DNA from 4 places in the Desulfosporosinus acidiphilus SJ4 genome. Region 1 is predicted to be linked to each of the others. Evidence: riboswitches for the same ligand, from Rfam matches in the RefSeq annotation. Region 1 holds a riboswitch; each other region holds the start of a gene.
The links. A riboswitch is a leader RNA that binds a small molecule or an ion and turns the genes downstream of it on or off. The one in region 1 is predicted to bind cyclic di-AMP.

Region 1 (2,201 bases):
CGCTTTTGGATGCTGGTTACGATTACAGCCCAATTTACCAACAAGCAAAAGCCATGGGGTCAAGGGCCCTGATTGATTACAATCCACGCAATGAACAACTACCCGAAGACAAGGACAAATACTTTTGCCCTAAGTGTCAAGAAGGTCATTCCTACCGATATGATAGCTATGATTCCCGATACGACACGTTGAAATATACTCAACCCAAGAAGTGCAAAGAGTGTCCTCTGAAAGAAAACAACCAGTGTCAAAAGGTATTCAAGGTTAAGGTTTCCTCAGACCCCAGAAAATACACCGTTCCAGCCAGAGGAAGTGGGCGCTACTTTGAACTCTATAAACAGAGAACAGCCGTAGAACGTGTTAATGCTTATCTCAAAGAGTACTTTCAGTTAAACAACATTCGACATCGAGGAAACGTAGCCAAAATCGACTTCGAGTTTTCTATCCTGACCTATACCCTCTGCAAATTAGCCGTAGACCGATTGAACAAGTTCAAACGTATAGCTGCAGCATAAATCTTCAAAAAATGTTACTAACGAAATTCTGAAGGTCTGAGCTTTAACAATTAAACATTATGAAATTGACTCGGATAGAAAAGTAATTGGATAGAAAAGCGTTCAATGGCAATCTGATCCATAACATTGACTAAATGCGCCTCTATGTAATATAATAACAAGAAACCTAATAATTTGGTCTTAGATCGTAATTGCTTAACAATTACCTATACTGAATCGCTTAATTCTTTTGGAAGCGGAGGAACCATTTTTCTGGGGTGAATCTTTCACGGGTAATTTTCTTGTGAAAGTAGGGTTACTTTCGACCCGAATCCGTCAGCTAACTTCGTAAGCGTTAGAAGGAAAGAAAGTTGAGCTTAGCTGTTTTTGCCTAGCTTTATTTTGTTTTTGCCTTTTTCGACTTAGCTGACCCCAGACGTGTTCGTCTAGGGTTTTATTTTTTAACTCAAGGAGGATAATTATGACAAATTTTAAACAGATTGACAGGAAAATTCTTGCCGACTTAAGTAAGGTTTCTGAAAAAAACAGTTTTATTAATCCGGAATTATACAGCAAATATCAAGTCAAACGAGGACTTAGGGATTTAGATGGGAGAGGTGTTCTTGTCGGTTTAACAGAAATCGGTGAGGTGCATTCCTATATCCTGGATGAAGGTGAAATTATTCAAGTCCCGGGCCGTTTAATTTATCGGGGGTACGACATATCGGATTTGGTCAAAGGATTTACTGAGGATGACCGTTTTGGTTTCGAAGAGACCGCCTATCTGCTGCTTTTCGGACATCTTCCAAACCAGAAAGATCTAGAGGAGTTTAACCAGGTTTTGGCAGGTTATGAGAAGCTGCCTGAGGACTTTGCTCGTGATTTTATCCTGAAATCCCCCAGTAAAGATATCATGAATGCTCTTGCCAGGAGTGTTCTGGCCTTGTATTCCTTTGATACAAACCCTGACGATACATCCATTAATAATGTACTGAAACAATGTCTGCATCTGATTGCCTGTTTCCCATCCCTAGCGGTGTATGGATATCAAGCATTGTCCCATTACCATGGCAACCAAAGCCTTTTTATTCATAGTCCGCGCCCGGAATTAAGAACTGCAGAGAACATCCTGTCTATGTTAAGGCCAGATAGTAACTATACGAAACTTGAAGCCAAACTCCTTGATCTTGCTCTGGTGCTTCATGCCGAACATGGCGGCGGAAATAATTCAACCTTTGTCACTCATGTCGTAACTTCAACCGGTACCGATACCTATTCGGCAATGTCAGCAGCCATTGGCGCTCTCAAAGGCCCGAGGCATGGCGGGGCAAATATTAAGGTGGTTAGGATGTTCGAAGATATTAAAAATCAAGTTAAGGATTGGGAAGATGATGAAGAGATAGAGCGTTATCTTACTCAGATCCTCACTAAGGATGCTTTTGACCGGTCTGGGTTGATATATGGGATCGGTCACGCCGTCTATTCTATTTCGGATCCGAGAACTGTCATTCTTAAAGATTATGCTGCTAAACTGGCCCGGGAAAAGGGCTTAGACAATGAGTTTAACCTGTACACTTCGGTGGAAAGACTTGCTCCGGGAGTCATTGCTAAGTTTAATAAGATGTATAAAACAGTCAGCGCTAATATCGACTTTTATTCCGGATTTGTTTATAAAATGCTTAATATCCCGGTGGAAATGTACGCGCC
Region 2 (2,201 bases), 2.2 Mb from region 1:
ACCAAGTACAACAAGAAATTGTGGGAACTTGGAGGACTTCTGATATGAAGAACACACTAAAATTTGACAGTGATGGAACATTGGAAGTGACAGATGTAGAAACGGGATATACGAATAATTATAAAGCAAGTTATTCATTCCCTAATTCCACAATCATTAAAATATCAACTTCTAGCGGTACTGAAGAAGATAATTTTTTGTTAATGGGGAATTACTTGGAGATTTATAATATGGGTATTCCCAGAACTACGGGTGATAATATTATTGCCGGCGATGCCGCTTATTCGGGTTTTCTCAATCATCCCATTGGTTTCCCGCCTTCAACTGATCCGGTAAATTTTATATTTACAAAGATTGATTGACAAGGCGCGTTTCGACAAAAGCTGAACATCGGGGCTTCGGTGGGGGGAGTCTACCCCACCGAAGCAGAGAACGGGGACCACTCCCACTTATTGAAGCGGCAGTCTCACGATTGGATGAAAGTGGGCTGGATTTGTTTTTGAAAGAAGTTTTATGAAAATTAGTGCTTTTGGCACATATTTTTGTGCCAAAGGTCACTATTCAGTACCTGTTATTTAAATTATGATTAAAGGAAAAATTAGTTATTTGATAGGCACCATTTTTCACTAGTTCAACAAACGAGCCAAGCTTTAACAAGTATTTATTTTAATGATTGTTTGATCGATTGCATAGGAGGGCTGATAGAGTGGAAATATCGGAGCAGGATTTGCCCAGTTTGATTGAAGAAGGTTTACAACTTTTGCAGTCTGGCTGCAAAATCCAAGACTGTCGATGTATCTATTGGTTTCTGAAAGGTAAGTGTACGTTAGATCGTCTCGGCTTAGAAGGAGAATTGGTCGATAAATTTCGATTTAGTTTGGAACTTGAAGAAAGAGTAAAACTTTTGCAAACAGTATTCGATCAATAACTTCTTTGCAACTTGGTTTTATCAACTAATTTTTGGAACATATTAAGTAAACAGATACCCGGTACTTCCGTAAGGACACGTACCGGGTATCTGCTTTACAAAATCGTGAGACTCTCATTTCTATAAGTGGGAATGGTCCCCGTTTAGCCATCTGTGCCGTTTATACGGTAAACGAATGATGGGGTAAGTTAAGAATATCTTCGGGCTCCAAGATAATGTTCAGTGTAAAAGCTATCACTTAGACTGGTAATAGTTACACCTTTACGTGGGTTATCAGCATGAACAAAACGGCCGCCACCGATATAGATACCAACGTGAGATGCTCCATTAGAATAGGTCGAAAAGAAAACTAAATCACCCGGTTGTAGTTTATCTTTACTTACAGCATTGCCCGAAGAATACTGTGCATAGGAGGTTCGAGGAAGAGAAATGCCCGAGCCTGCATAAACATACTGGGTGAATCCAGAACAATCGAATCCATTGAGAGATGTTCCTCCAAAGATGTAGGGTCTGCCTACTAGGCTGACAGCATGATCAATGAGTACATTAAAGTCACTGCTTCCGCGGGATATGTGTGTGTCAACCGGAGATTCGTTTGGTGTAACTTGAGCTATTTGCACCGCCTGTACTGTTTGTGTAAGTTTGCTTGCTTCTTGATTGTTTGCAGTCTGAACTTGTTCTGTTTGTGCAGTTTTCAAACGTTCATTGGATGTTAAGGTTTTAAGATTGACTTCTGTGGTATTCAAAGGCAACTCTTGGTGTATAAACTGAGGGACTAAGGGTGACGTTGATTTAAGATTAAAGGCAATGGGCACAATTTGAGGATCGCCGGCTGAGACTTGAGACGTTGATGGCAGAAGGGTATTGCCACCTATCAAAAGCATTCCGGAAAGAATGACTCCCGATAGGCGTGATAGTCCTGGAGACAGTTTCATTAATTCTTCACCTTTCATAGCTTACGAGGTTAGTTGACGGATTCGGGCAGCAGGTATAGCCCTACGCATGGAAGCGATTCACCCCAATATCAGAAGTAAAATCCCCCGCTCTAGAGCAGACTCTAGATTCAGCTTTTTTTGTTGTTCAATTTGCATAAGTAAAAAATTCGACAAAATACCGTTATTTCCTGCTCAAACGGATGTGTAATATCTGGAAAACAAAAATGCCAAAATCCCATCATTTATATGATGGGTATTTTGGCATTTTTGCTTAAGATTAAAGAAAGATTAAGCCCTTATGTCAATAGTACTATTATTCAGCGAACTCCGTAAGCTTT
Region 3 (2,201 bases), 1.5 Mb from region 1:
TTGGGTAATAACCTTTGTACTGCCGTATCCCAGATTGGGATCAAGTTTAGCGACAACATCGTAAGGAATAGCTTCAGATCCCGAATAGGTTCCCTCACTGACGACTGTAAGAAAGGGTGTCGAATCCACAAGTTTTATAACTTCGCCGGGTTTCAATGTCGAATTCTTAGTTGCTCCAGGATTGCCGGCTAATACTTCATCGGTCAACATGTTATTTTTACGAGCAATTAGCCACCAGGAATCATTGGGTTGAACGGTGTAACTTTTTGTCGTTATTTTGCCATCCAACAATACTTTATAAGCTTGATCTACCGGTTTTATTTGATCCGGAGAGACTTCAGCTTTTTCAACATTAACTTTCTCGGCAAAACTTATGGAAGTGACTTTGTTTTCCGAACTCGGTTTAGAATAATGATCTTGATATTCTTTGAGAACTTTATCTGCATCTTCTTTTGTGGGTAACACTGCGATAACTGACCCATCTGCTTCTAATTTATAACCATCAACATAACAGGTGATGTCATTCGCCAGGCTTGTTTCATCTAAAGCAGATTCAAGATAGACCGCCGGCCTAACTCTAAGGTTCTCATAAGTAATAACATCATGAGTTTTGGCAACGATTCCATAGGGCTGCCCTTTTTCTTCTAAAATCGAATTAACGAGGCTTTGAGCTGTAGCTGCATCTCTTACCAGGCCAACTTGATGGCCGTTAATGAGTACAGCAGCCGCTGCCGTCGTAGTCGTAAGATTATAGGTGACCCCGCCTAATAAAATGAGGGAAACAGATAAGGTTCCGATAACTTTTGGTGACTTCCAGGATATTCTTTTCAAGGTATGAGACCAATCGAAATCTTTGATTCGGTTAAGTACTTCGCCTTGAATCTGAGACAGTTTACGAGACCATTGCATATTTTCTTCACCTTTTTCAGCCTACGAGGTTAGTTGACGGATTCGGGCAAGAAGGTGTAAGCCCTTCGCAATATTTGCGATTAACCCCATAAAAAAATCCCCCGCTCTAGACGACACTAGATTCGGCTTTCCTTCTCCTTTCATTGACATATCATTAATTATTCGACACTATATGCAAATGTCCTCTAATTTTATTCTTGAAAAACTTGTTAATGTTTTAACAAGTTCTAAAAAAGGAAGTTTTTTTAAATGGATTCCGCGTAATCTCTCTTAGTTAATGGGTAGACTAAGCATACTGAGCAAGGTAAAAGTATAGTTCAAGCATTGAATTATCTAAGGGAGGTGCTATTTTGTATAAACTCAATTCAATTCAACGGGAAGAAATAGTTGATTCTTTTTGTAAGGTTGTGGATACTGGAAATTCAGAATTAATCAGTGAGGACTTGTATAATCACTTGAACTTAAATTGTAATTTCCCTTCTCATTTTAGTTTGGCAGGTTTTCGAGACTCGTATAGCGGGGAACATTTCCAGGAGTTTGTAGATTCTTTTAATCATCATTCCCCGCAAAGTCAATGGCTTGATGCGCCGGAAATCAGCTGCGAATTTAGGGACTTAAATCAAACTCTGGCCGATTATGCAAGTTCTCATATCTAGTAAAAGTATTAACCGGTTAAATTTAGATTTTTATGCCATATTTCTGCAGACGATAAAGCAGAGTGGGGCGGGTAATTCCCAAATATTTAGCGACTTTGGTTTGATTATAGTTATGTTTTTCCAAAGCCTTGATGATGAGGTGCTTCTCCAATTCTCCTAAGGAGAAGCCATCTTCTGAAAGATTTATCTCAGGGGTTGTTGATACTTCTAGATGGGTTAGTAATTCTCTGGGAAAATGTATTGATTGAATCTCTGAACCCTGACAAACAATAAGTGCTCTTTCAATGACATTCTGCAACTCTCTGATGTTTCCGGGCCAGTTATATTGCGTCAGGGTTTTCATTGCCTCAGAAGAAATTTTCTTGCTTTTCGTAGGATCAAATTTCTCCAGGAAATGATTGACCAGGAGGGGGATGTCTTCTTTCCTTGAACGCAGCGGCGGCATAACGATACGCATAACATTTAAACGATAGTAAAGATCTTCACGGAAGGTTCCATTAGCAATTGCCGTGGTAAGATCTCGATTAGTGGTGGCAATAACTCTCACATCTACATGAATTGTTTCAGTCCCGCCTACTCTTTGGAAACACCTTTCTTGTAATACTCTAAGTAATTTAACCTGCATGCTTATGGGCA
Region 4 (2,201 bases), 1.9 Mb from region 1:
TTCTGAGATACAGAAGGCTACTATAGAAGAACTACAAGCGACAGGACTGCCAAGAGCAATTGCAGTCTCAATTTTTGAATATTTTCACCCGGCTCCGTCACTTAACCCTTTGGAGGAGGAGAAATCAATTCCATGATCTTAAATTACAGAGTGGAGTTATGCCGAAAATGTTACTATAAACGCACTCAACAATGCTTAAGTACAGATGACTATATCAATAATTCAAATGACTTTTTAACGAAACCTGGCGGTGAGTGTCTTCACTACAGGCCCGTTCCTTGGGTACCTCGACCCCCACTTCAATGAGTGAGGGTTACTCCTTCTATTTCTTCAGCGGGGAGTAGAGCCCATCCTTCAGCGCGATAGCATTTGTTATTGGCTAGGCACTTGCGGAGCGAAACTGTCCACAGGACACTTTCGGCACCAAAGCCCCGAGATTCAACTTGAGTTGAACAAGTTCACTAAATACTTTTATGATGATCTAATTAACCCGCCGTGCGCCTAAATAACGGTTTGCATAATAGTTCTCATTCAAATTGGTAACACGAATACCTTTATTTGAGGCATGAACAAAACGCCCTCCGCCAATATAAATACCCACGTGAGAGGCCCCTGAGGCATAAGTTGAAAAGAAAACCAAATCACCTACTTGCAGCTGTCCTCGGCTCACTGAGGCTCCAACTCTAAATTGCTCGGCAGCCGTTCTAGGCAAAGAAGTATTTACCGCCCGGTATACATACTGGGTAAATCCTGAACAATCAAAGCCGCTTCGACTCGTTCCGCCAAAACGGTAAGGGACACCCTGCAGGCTTAGTGCATTAGCAATTAATTGGTAACTGTCCGACCGTGAGACATGACTTTGGGACGCATTTGCCACTTGAACAGGCTCGGATTGAATCGTTTCGGGTCTTGTTGTCGGAACCTGGACTACCGTTGAATTTGTTTTCTCTGCAGATTTGCCAATGTCACTTGTGGTAATTGAAGGATTCTTCCAATGGAACTGAGTGCGGATGGTCTTGGTGTAGGATCCAGTTGACAGGGAAATTGAAACTGAGTTGGCGGCAACTTTACCCGTTTCCGGTACTGATAGACTGCTTGCCAACAAGATGCCTGCCAAAACTGTGCTTCCTAACCACATCCGCCCGGATGAGGAAATTAGCAAGGAAAATCCACCTTTCATTTGCTTACGAGGTTAGTTGACGGATTCGGGCTAAAGGTGTAAGCCCTACACGAAATTCGTGATTCACCCCAAGAAAGTCCCCCGCTCCTAACATAGTTGGGATTCAGCATTTACTATTAGTCTATTCGTCTATGTTAGGCTATTCGCCAGTATGTCTAAAAAGGCCTGCAATAATTCGTGGAAATTCTAACTAGCAATTCCATTATTTTTGCAACTCAGGAAACATTTAGTAAATCTATCAAGAAAACTTAGCCGGCCCTAAGCCTCCGGCGAAAGCGGCAGGTTAGTTGCACTTATGCCAGAGGACGAAGACACTGTCTTCGCACGAATTAGCTCATCTTGCAGTATACAACCAAGGGTTATACTCTCTGATAGTACAAAAAACCGCCCCTCAAATTGAGGGGCGGGTTTTTTCTTGGGCCACAGGAGGCTAAAGAGTCAATATTGAGGCTTAGGTCAAGTAGGTTTTCCCACTGAGCTCCTTCGGTTTCCCATAAGGCGATTTCTCCTTTTTCTCAGCCTGGGATGTCACCATCACCAGAACTTGATCACCACTTAGTCCCCACTTCAATCCTCTCTAGTTAACGTTCTAGAAGTTTCCTTAACACTCCTAGACAATCTAGCCTCTTTTGCAGAAAAGCATTTCCGGCAGTTTGTAAGGCATCGGCCAACACCTTCCAAACCTCTTACAGCCTTCCCAACTTTTCCACCTCAAGGCAGGCTACACTGCACTAAGTTCCTTCCTAATGCAGGTTCTACCCTAAGCCATAGCTATAAAAGCCACGCACTTAGGCCTCCACGGAAAAGGGTCGCGCCCGCATGCCATTGCGGATCCCCCTCATTCCTTAACCCCCAGCAGCAGCCCTCGACTGGGCGTCGAAAGCCACCACCAGGAACTTCATCGGTATGCCCTCGGCGGATTATTAGGCCCGCCTTCGATTGCCAATCGTGCACTAGAATAACGCTCCATAGCCCAAAGTAAAATTAATGTCTCAAAGAATTTACAGTGATTATTTTACCT

Region 2: linked by a shared signal. The riboswitch ahead of DESACI_RS25685 (C40 family peptidase) and the one ahead of DESACI_RS01225 (citrate/2-methylcitrate synthase) in region 1 are both predicted to bind cyclic di-AMP.
Region 3: linked by a shared signal. The riboswitch ahead of DESACI_RS08145 (C40 family peptidase) and the one ahead of DESACI_RS01225 (citrate/2-methylcitrate synthase) in region 1 are both predicted to bind cyclic di-AMP.
Region 4: linked by a shared signal. The riboswitch ahead of DESACI_RS14945 (C40 family peptidase) and the one ahead of DESACI_RS01225 (citrate/2-methylcitrate synthase) in region 1 are both predicted to bind cyclic di-AMP.

The regions. Positions count from the first base shown of each region.
Region 1 is NC_018068.1:247,085-249,285, forward strand. Features, by position in the region: gene DESACI_RS01220 (IS1182 family transposase) at 1-515, shown strand, start outside; cyclic di-AMP (ydaO/yuaA leader) riboswitch at 723-864, shown strand; gene DESACI_RS01225 (citrate/2-methylcitrate synthase) at 976-2,201, shown strand, end outside.
Region 2 is NC_018068.1:2,984,149-2,986,349, reverse strand. Features, by position in the region: gene DESACI_RS23120 (cell wall-binding repeat-containing protein) at 1-362, shown strand, start outside; gene DESACI_RS13575 (hypothetical protein) at 707-928, shown strand; partial or broken gene DESACI_RS25685 (C40 family peptidase) at 1,117-1,497, opposite strand; cyclic di-AMP (ydaO/yuaA leader) riboswitch at 1,867-2,007, opposite strand; gene DESACI_RS13565 (FlxA-like family protein) at 2,152-2,201, opposite strand, start outside.
Region 3 is NC_018068.1:1,770,385-1,772,585, forward strand. Features, by position in the region: gene DESACI_RS08145 (C40 family peptidase) at 1-909, opposite strand, end outside; cyclic di-AMP (ydaO/yuaA leader) riboswitch at 913-1,047, opposite strand; gene DESACI_RS08150 (hypothetical protein) at 1,260-1,565, shown strand; gene DESACI_RS08155 (sigma-54-dependent transcriptional regulator) at 1,588-2,201, opposite strand, start outside.
Region 4 is NC_018068.1:3,278,251-3,280,451, forward strand. Features, by position in the region: gene uvrC (excinuclease ABC subunit UvrC) at 1-136, shown strand, start outside; gene DESACI_RS14945 (C40 family peptidase) at 482-1,162, opposite strand; cyclic di-AMP (ydaO/yuaA leader) riboswitch at 1,166-1,299, opposite strand.